Exiguobacterium sibiricum 7-3: one gene and its partner. The protein of the gene in region 1 interacts with the protein of each later gene in a pairwise test. Links are inferred from orthologs where the notes say so. Each region holds a gene or a part of one and is shown in the gene's direction. Other genes may lie near its edges.

Region 1 (6,119 bases):
GGACACCTTCATATTGGAAACGCACGAACAGCATTGTTTAACTACCTGTTTGCACGACATGCAGGCGGCAAGATGATTTTACGGATTGAGGATACGGATCAGAAACGAAACATCGATGGTGGTGTGGAAAGTCAGATGAAGTACCTCGAATGGCTCGGCATCGACTGGGATGAAGGTCCGGGTCGCGGTGGCGACTATGGTCCTTACTTCCAAATGGAGCGACTCGATCTGTACAAAAAATACACAGACGAGTTACTTGAAAAAGGACTGGCTTACCGCTGTTATATGACATCGGAAGAGCTCGAAGCAGAACGGGAAGCGCAAATCGCCCGTGGGGAAGCACCACGTTATTCAGGTGCACACCGCAACCTGACGCAAGAACAAGAAGAGGCGTTCGTTGCAGAAGGACGGACACCGTCGATTCGGATCCGTGTTCCGGAAAGCGTCACCTACACATGGAACGATATCGTCAAAGAAGACGTCTCGTTCGAATCAAAAGACTTCGGCGATTGGGTCATCGTTAAAAAAGACGGGATTCCGACGTACAACTTTGCTGTCGTCGTTGATGATCACTTGATGGAAATCAGCCACGTCCTGCGTGGAGACGACCATATCTCGAACACACCGAAGCAGATGATGATTTATGATGCGTTCGGTTGGGACTATCCGACATTCGGTCACATGACATTGATTGTCAACGAAGAACACAAAAAACTCTCGAAACGTGATCAGTCGATCATCCAATACATCGAGCAGTATAAAGATCTCGGTTACTTGCCGGAAGCGTTACTTAACTTCGTGACGTTACTTGGGTGGTCGCCGGTCGGTGAACAGGAAATCTTCACAAAAGAAGAGTTCATCGAAATTTTCGATGCGTCCCGTCTTTCAAAAAGTCCAGCTGTCTTTGACCAACAAAAACTGGCTTGGATTAACGGTCAATACATGAAACACCAATCGTTCGAAGAAGTATTCGAAGCAAGCCTGCCATTCCTGCAAGACGCGGGACGTGTGTCAAGCGAACCGACGGAAGAAGAACTTGTCTGGGCACAAAACCTGGTCGGATTATACCGGGAACAGATGACACATGGCGCAGAAATCGTCGAGCTTTCAGAGATGTTCTTTGAGGATGAACTGGTGTATGATGAAGAGGCAAACACTGTCTTGGCAGGAGAAACCGTTCCTGCAGTCTTGAGTGAATTCGCGAACCAGTTGCGGACACTTGAAGAATGGACACCGGAAGCCATTAAAGGGGCAATCAAAGCAACCCAAAAAGCAACCGGACAAAAAGGGAAAAATCTGTTCATGCCAATCCGTGTCGCAACGACCGGACAAACACACGGACCAGAGCTTCCGAACACGATTCAATTATTAGGAAAAGACCGCGTACTTGCGCGTCTAGACGCATAAAATAAAGCGTAGATGAGGAAAGTAGGAACGATGTCCGTTGTACAGAGACAAGCTTGAGTGGTGAGAAAGCTTGAACGGACGCGCTTTCGAAATGCCCCTCTGAGTGCTACCCGAAATCAGTGAGAGTAGGCGTAGACGTATCTCCGGCGTTAACGGACCGGAGAGGGATGATTCAGTTCATCCAAACAGAGTGGGACCGCGCTGATTGGCGTCTCTGTGCAGCGATGCACGGGGGCGCTTTTTCTTATGGAGAGGAGAACGAACATGACACGGATGCGTGAAGATATCCGCAATGTATTTAAACAGGATCCGGCAGCCCGGAGTACGATGGAAGTCGTCTTGACCTATCCGGGATTACATGCCGTCTGGATGCACCGGTTGGCTCATCGTATGTGGAAGATGAATTTGCATCTTGCCGCACGGCTGTTGTCGCAATTCAGCCGGTTCCTGACGGGAATTGAGATTCATCCCGGTGCGACAATCGGCCGGCGTCTCTTCATCGACCATGGTATGGGAGTCGTCATTGGGGAAACGGCGATTATCGGCGACGATGTCACCCTGTTCCAAGGTGTGACACTGGGGGGAACAGGGAAAGAAACGGGCAAACGGCATCCGACACTCGGAAATGGTGTCCTCGTATCAGCCGGAGCACGCGTACTCGGTGATATCACGATTGGTGATTCATCGAAGATTGGCGCAAGCTCCGTTGTTCTAAAAAATGTACCGTCAAATGCGACAGTTGTCGGAATTCCCGGACGTGTCGTGATACAAGACGGAATAAAAGTCGATGCACCGCTTGATCATCAATTACCCGATCCGGTTCGTGAATGCCAGGAACGGGTTGAACTGGAACTTGAACAATTAAAACGTGAGATTGAACGAATAAAAGGAGGACACCGCCATGATACAACTTTACAACAGCATGACCGGAAAAAAGGAACCGTTTAAACCGCTCGAAGAAGGAAAGGTCAAGATGTATGTTTGTGGACCAACCGTCTATAACTACATCCATATCGGGAATGCCCGTCCGGCCATCGTCTTTGATACGGTCCGCCGCTACTTTACGTACCGGGGCTATGACGTTAAATATGTCTCGAACTTCACGGATGTCGACGATAAAATCATCCGGACAGCGAATGAGCTCGGAGAAGATTACCATGCACTGACGAAACGATTCATCGAAGCCTATCACGCGGATACAGGTGCGTTGAATGTCCAAAAAGCGGATATTCATCCGCTCGTCACGGAAACGATGGACGATATCATCGCTTTCATCGAAGTGCTCGTCGAAAAAGGGAATGCCTATGCGTCAAGCGGAGATGTCTACTTCCGGACACGCAGCTTTAAAGATTACGGTCAGCTAAGTCAACAGTCGATTGATGAACTCCGCTCGGGTGCGCGGATCGAAGTCGGCGAGAAAAAAGAAGATCCGCTCGATTTCGTCCTATGGAAAGCAGCGAAACCGGGTGAACCGGCATGGACGAGTCCATGGGGAGAAGGCCGTCCCGGCTGGCACATCGAGTGCTCAGCGATGGCGAAAAAGTATCTCGGGGATACGATTGATATTCATGCGGGCGGACAAGACCTTAAATTCCCGCACCATGAAAATGAGATTGCTCAATCGGAAGCTTGCAACTCACAGAAGTTTGCGAACTACTGGATGCATAACGGGTTCCTTAACATCGAAAATGAAAAGATGTCAAAATCACTGGGCAACTTCTTAACGGTCCACGAAGCGATTCAAGCCGTCGATCCGATGGTCTTACGTTTCTTCATGCTGTCGGTCCAGTACCGTCATCCGATCAACTACAGTCGTGACCTGATTGATCAGGCAGCAAACGGGTTGGCACGAATCCGTGAATCGGTCGCAAACGTTGAACATCGTTTGACGATGACGGCTAATCTTGGAACAGCAACTGACAAATGGTTGAACCGGATCGAAGAAATCAAACAGCACTTCATCACATCGATGGATGATGATTTCAATACGGCGAACGCTGTGACCGATTTGTTTGATCTGTCGAAGGAAGCGAACCTCTACCTTGGAGAAGACCAGGTCGCAACAGACGTGCTGGAACGATTCTTGGCAGTGTTCCATGAACTGTCGACGGTCCTCGGTGTCACGTTGACGATTGAAAAAGGGTTGCTCGATGAAGAAGTCGAACAGTTGATTCGCGATCGTGACACAGCACGAAAAGAACGGGACTTCGCCCGGGCAGACGCGATCCGTGATCAACTGCGTGACCAAGGCATCCTGCTTGAGGATACAGCGCAAGGGATGCGGTGGAAGCGCGGATGAAGAACTACAAACAATTAAATGCCCTGGCACTCGCTTATATGGGCGATGTTGTCTACGAGATGCACGTCCGGGAACGGTTGCTTGAAAAGGGATATGTCAAACCGGGTGAGTTGCATCAGGCTGCCATCCGCTATGTCCGCGCTCAGGCGCAAGCCTTCGTCGTGACACACTGGTTAAATGAAAATACGTTAACAGAAGAAGAACAAGCCGTCGTCCGGCGTGGGAAGAACGCGAAATCCGGTTCTGTCCCGAAAAGTACGGATGTTCATACGTACCGTTATGCAACGGCGTTTGAAGCATTGCTCGGATATATCTATCTTGCAGAAGGAGGGGATCGTCTTGAAGAACTCATCGGACAAGCGTTCGAATTACTCGAAGCCGAAGCAACGGACGGAAAATAAACCGTTCCAACCGGCGCGTAAACCAAAAGATAAGTCACATGGCGAAAAAACGAGACAGAAGAAAGTTGAAGCAAAACAAGAAGAGACCATCGTGATCGAGCCGCTTGAGGAAGGACAGGATTTCTTATACGGACGGAATCCCGTTCTCGAAGCCTTACGGACAGGGCGTGAGATGAACAAGCTCTTTATCCAGGAAGGGCAGCAGAAAGGACCGCTTGCCGTCATTCATGCGATGGCAAAAGAAGCAGGTGTCCAAACGCAAATCGTTCCGCGCTCGAAATTACACGGTCTGACGGGAAGTGACAATCACCAGGGTGTCGTGGCTGCCGTCGCGGCATACGAGTATGCGGAACTCGACGATATTTTTGCACTGGCAGAAAAGAAGGACGAGACACCGTTGATGATTTTACTCGATGAACTTGAAGACCCGCATAATCTCGGATCGATTCTCCGGACGGCAGATGCCGTCGGTGCCCACGGGATCATCATTCCGAAACGCCGGTCGGTCGGATTGACACAGGTCGTCGCGAAAGCTTCGACCGGTGCAATCGAACATATCCCGGTCGTTCGTGTGACGAACCTGACACGGACGATGGAAGACTTAAAGAAAAAAGGGATCTGGTTCGTTGGAACGGATGCCCGCGAGAGCGACGACTACCGGACGCTCGACGGAACGATGCCGCTTGGAATCGTCATCGGCAGCGAAGGAAAAGGTATGAGCCGGCTCGTCCGCGAAAAATGTGATTTCCTTGTCCATCTCCCGATGGCAGGACATGTCACGTCACTCAACGCATCAGTTGCCGCCTCGTTGTTGTTATATGAGGTCTACCGGACAAGAAAGCCGTATTCGCGATGAAATACGACCGTCTGATCGTTGATGGCTACAATATCATTGGCGCATGGCCGGAGTTTCGGACATTGCGGGAGCAGGATTTTGAATTAGCACGGGAACGATTGGTCGATGCGATGGCCGAGTACCAAGCCGTGACAGGAATCAGTGTGACGATTGTCTTTGATGCCTATCTCCAACCGGGAAGAGAATCCCGGATTAAGAAAAGCGGCATCGAAGTCATTTATACACGGGAAAACGAAACGGCGGATGAATGGATTGAGAAAACGGCGGCGGACTGGTTACAGGATATCCGGGTCAAGCTGACGGTTGCGACAAACGATTTCACCGAACAGTGGGTCATCTTTACACTCGGTGCCCTCCGCGTCTCGGCGCAGGAATTACGCCGGGACTGGAAAGCGGCAGTCGCCGTCATCCGCGGTCAGACGATTACGTCGAAGACCAGTAAAAAACCACGTTCGACAATCGATCTGCCGACTGACGTCATTGAACGCCTCGAAGAAATCCGGCGTCGTAAAAATTCAGATTCATGAAAAAAGGAAAAGCGGGTTCACGATTCAATCGTGGAATCCGCTTTTTTTGACCTTCAGGTGTCGACTCGTCACAAGATCAACAGCGTAAAAAAAGAGGTCATGCCAATTTTCATTGTCGCAGGACAGGAAATTATTGTATAATTAGAAACAATCGATTAGTTTGTTAGAGAAGCTTGGAGGGATGACGGATGAGTTTGGTTTCGTTCGACCAGTTTGAGTGCATGACCGATGAGGCGCTTGTGGAACAAGCGAAGGTGTTTGACAACAGTGATGCGCTCGAATTTCTGATCGAGCGGTATCGCAACTTCGTGCGCGCAAAAGCACGGTCTTACTTCTTAATCGGAGCGGACCGGGAAGATATCATCCAGGAAGGGATGATCGGTCTGTATAAGGCAGTCCGGGATTACCGGACGGATAAGCTGGCTTCCTTCAAAGGATTTGCTGAGCTCTGTATTACCCGACAAATGATTACGGCGATCAAAACTGCGACACGTCAAAAACATATTCCGCTTAATTCATACATTTCGCTCGATAAACCGATTTACGATGATGAATCGGAACGGACGTTACTCGATATCATCACATCGACTGCTCCGTCAGATCCACAAATCTTGATCGTCAACCGGGAA
Region 2 (3,595 bases), on another replicon or contig:
TTTAAAGCGACGATTTTTTATGCCATCGTGTTTGGAGAAGTCGCGACGATTACCGGTTTGATTCTGGCTTATCAATTTGATTTAGCGCCGGGTGGCATGATTGTCATGCTCGCCGTCGCAGAACTTATTCTCGTCATGATAATTGAACGGTTTTGGATCGGAGGGAAATTGCATGAAAAAAAACATCGAACAAGCGCGTGAACGGATGAAAGCATCCGGATTCAAAATGACGCCTAAGCGTCTTGATTTATTGGCTTATCTCTTTGAAGCCAACCGCTATGTCAGTGCACGGGAAGTGGCAGAGGAATTGCGATTGTCACATCCGTCACTCAGCTACGATACGATTTACCGGAACTTAAATGATTTTGCGGAAATCGAGATTTTAGAGACAACGGAGTTGGATGGAGAAATGAAGTACCGGGCTGCGTGCCAATCGGGACATCATCATCACCATCTGATTTGCCGGACATGTGGAAAAACAGAAACATTGGACGTCTGTCCGATGCAATGGGTGGCTCCGATTAAAGATTCGGGCTTCGAAGTCGAAGACCATAAATTCGAAATCTACGGCCGCTGTGCAGCCTGTCAAAAATAAGTAAATGGATACCGGAAAGTCCTTTGATGGTTCAAAGGGCTTTTTTTGCTTGAAATGAGCTAAAAGGGGAATAAGACGAACAGAGGTGATGAAGATGATTTATGAGGCACAGGAAGCAAGGCAAATCGATGAGTGGGCAAAAACATCCGGCTTGCCGCTTGAAGTGTTGATGGAACGGGCGGGGAGCGAAATCGCTAAACGCATCATGAAAAACCACGGCAGGAAAGAACGGATCTTAATCCTCTGTGGGACAGGTAATAATGGGGGAGACGGGTATGTGATTGGGCGTGAACTGATACGCGACGGCTATGATGTCACGGTTCATGCGCCGTTTGGAGAGGCGAAAACACCGACTGCTTTGTTGCACCAACGTTATGCCGAAAAATTTGGTCTGGTGGCAGAGGAAGTGTGTGGCCAATACGATGTGATGGTCGATGCTGTGTTTGGGACGGGGTTTGATCAATCCCGCCTGACGAAACCGCTGACTGATTTGTTTGACTGGGTGCGTGAGCAGCAACAACGGGCAACACTGTATGCCGTTGACGTTCCGAGCGGCATTCCAACCGATCATTCCATCGGGTTTTCCGGTCAGGGAATAAAAGCGGATTTGACGTTCTCGCTCCATGCCTTTAAACGGTCTGCTTTCTTGTTGAAGACCGCTCCGTTTTTTGGGCGACTGGAGAAGATTGATTTAGGGTTACCGGCCTTTGGTGGATGGCAGTTATTTTCTGAGTCGATTGCACCGTTGTTGACCCGTGACGCATACGGTCATAAAGGAACATACGGCACGGCGTTATTGATTGGCGGTAGCGAAAACATGCCGGGTTCGATTCAACTGGCGGCACGTGCTGCTCTTCGAACCGGCGTCGGGAAGCTTCAGGTCGCAACTGTTCCGACGGCGCAAGTCGGATTAATCGTCAATGCTCCGGAAGCGATGGTCCTCGATCAGACGACAGAAGCAATTCAAGAGATGGTTACAGAAGTGGATGTCGCTGGAATCGGACCCGGTTTAGCTTCGGAATCCGTCTCGGACTGGCTGGATCTTTTGTTTGATCAAGACATCCCGGTCGTCCTGGATGCGAGCGCATTGATCCGGGATCGTTATCCGGAACGTAAAGCGGCAATTGTCGTCACGCCGCACATCGGTGAATTTGCACGGATGACGAATCAATCCGTTCAAACCGTCCAAGACGATTTATTTGAACAGGCAAGTGATTATGCGATGTTGCATCAAGTGACTGTTGTTTTAAAAGCGCATGTGATCTTAATCGCAAAACCAGACGGCGGCGGTTACGTGGTTGCCGGGGCGTCAAGCGGATTGGCAAAAGGCGGCAGTGGCGATACATTGTTCGGTCTGATTACAAGTTTGCTCGGGCAACGTAAACACTACAAGCAGTTATCGCTTGAACGACTGATTGCAATGGGGGTATCTTGGTATGCGCAAGCGTCCAAACACGTAGAACAACGAATTCATCCGAGCAGCATTACCGCTACAGACGTCATTGAACAACTAGGTCAAGTCGAAAACGATGATCTTATTAACTAGCGAAAAATATGAACAGACATGTTTCCTTTGAACAAATGAAGGGGCATGTCTTTTTTTAGGAAATAATTGCTAGGAATGGGAGTGCAGGAGTATCATGAAGTGATGTCGAAAAGTTTAAGACAATTATCCAATTCAGAAAGGAGGAGACCGATGCCCATCAAGACAGTGGATAAAATCGTTCAGAATCAGCAACGGTGGATTGGCAACTTTGCCTTTTTTTTGATGAGTGCAGGAGCACTTATTTTTTGGATCACGACGGATGAAACGATTCAAAATGCGTACTTAAATCGATCAACGATTGTCAGCGTACTGGTGCTCGTTGGTCTGATGACCTTTTTAATCAGCCGCAGTCGATTATCGAACCGTTATCAATCGCATTTGTTATCTGTCATGTTTCTGATCATTCCGGTTACGTCCATTAGTTTGTTGCCGTACGCGGCGGTTACGGTATGGGCAAGTTGCTTTTTATTTTTAATGATTGCCTTGATTGCGTATGACCGGATCATGATGTGGTATGCCGTCGTCATCATCGTTGCGACCAATGCATATGTCATGCTCCGATCGGAGACGGTTTCAGTCGAAATTGATCCAACTGATCACTATGCCAGACTTGGAATGATCGGGATTGCGATTTGTATTGCCTTTATCATTAATCATCTTCACCTTCGCCATCTCGATCGTCTTCAAGTGCTGGCAAATCAATTACATGACGCAGCGCGTCATGATTTACAAACACAACTCCTGAATATGCGTGGATTGGAAGAACGTTTTGCCCGGCCGCATCATCAACAACTGTTGTTAGTTGGTGTTCATCTTGAAAATTATTATGAGTTGGCTCGTTATTTCGGCGATGAGATTCAAGAACAGGTGTTATTTGATTGTATCGAACGCCTTAAAACCTTGTTACCACCGCATTTAGGGATGGTTCGTGTCGAGGGTGGAACCCTCGTCGTCGTGATGGAAAAGCCTCCCGGCGTGTCTTGTCAGGAAGAGATGGAGCGACTCAGCCAACAGATGTCGGCTCCTTATCAAGTCGACCGGCATCAGATTTACGTCAATTTATACATCGTCATCGATGATGGGGCGGTCCATCCATCCAGCATGACAAAACGGATTCAACAGATTACATCCGCACTTCCCGAAAGCATCCGGAATTCAGAAAAAGTCATGTGCCTGAATGAAGAGTGGAGAGACGAACAGGCACTTCGGGTCGAGGCGGCTCAAGCGTTATCGCAAGCAGATATCAATCAAGATTTTTATCTCGTATATCAATTACAGTATGATTCCGATCAGGACCGATTTATTGGTCTTGAAGCACTAGTGCGTTGGAACAGCCCCATCCCGGGTGCAGGACGTCCCACGGTTTTCATTCCGATTGCAGAAAAAAGCGACTTGATCATTCGTCTCGGAGAATGGATTTTTGAGGAGGGCTGTAAAACGAGGAAGCGACTGAT

What was found.
Region 2: the proteins of rlmB (region 1) and P402_RS0112235 interact in binary tests that used the Escherichia coli proteins (3 or more experiments, as listed by UniProt). The link is inferred for Exiguobacterium sibiricum 7-3 from one-to-one orthologs.

Annotation. Positions count from the first base shown.
Region 1 is NZ_JHZS01000004.1:8,592-14,710, forward strand. Bases 3,095-6,080 are described here. They hold rlmB (23S rRNA (guanosine(2251)-2'-O)-methyltransferase RlmB), read left to right. Parts: upstream 3,095-4,198; coding sequence 4,199-4,963; downstream 4,964-6,080. Other genes in these bases: cysS (cysteine--tRNA ligase), read left to right, coding at 3,095-3,706; P402_RS0100060 (Mini-ribonuclease 3), read left to right, coding at 3,703-4,107; P402_RS0100070 (NYN domain-containing protein), read left to right, coding at 4,960-5,490; sigH (RNA polymerase sporulation sigma factor SigH), read left to right, coding at 5,679-6,080. Also shown: gltX (glutamate--tRNA ligase), read left to right, coding at 1-1,407; cysE (serine O-acetyltransferase), read left to right, coding at 1,672-2,355; more of cysS, read left to right, coding at 2,309-3,094; more of sigH, read left to right, coding at 6,081-6,119. UniProt on the Escherichia coli protein: Specifically methylates the ribose of guanosine 2251 in 23S rRNA.
Region 2 is NZ_KK211190.1:2,152,823-2,156,417, reverse strand. The notes cover bases 1-2,915. They hold P402_RS0112235 (NAD(P)H-hydrate dehydratase), read left to right. Parts: upstream 1-689; coding sequence 690-2,141; downstream 2,142-2,915. Other genes in these bases: P402_RS0112230 (bifunctional diguanylate cyclase/phosphodiesterase), read left to right, coding at 2,292-2,915; P402_RS0112240 (Fur family transcriptional regulator), read left to right, coding at 173-595; P402_RS0112245 (metal ABC transporter permease), read left to right, coding at 1-201. In the rest of the region: more of P402_RS0112230, read left to right, coding at 2,916-3,595. UniProt on the Escherichia coli protein: Bifunctional enzyme that catalyzes the epimerization of the S- and R-forms of NAD(P)HX and the dehydration of the S-form of NAD(P)HX at the expense of ADP, which is converted to AMP.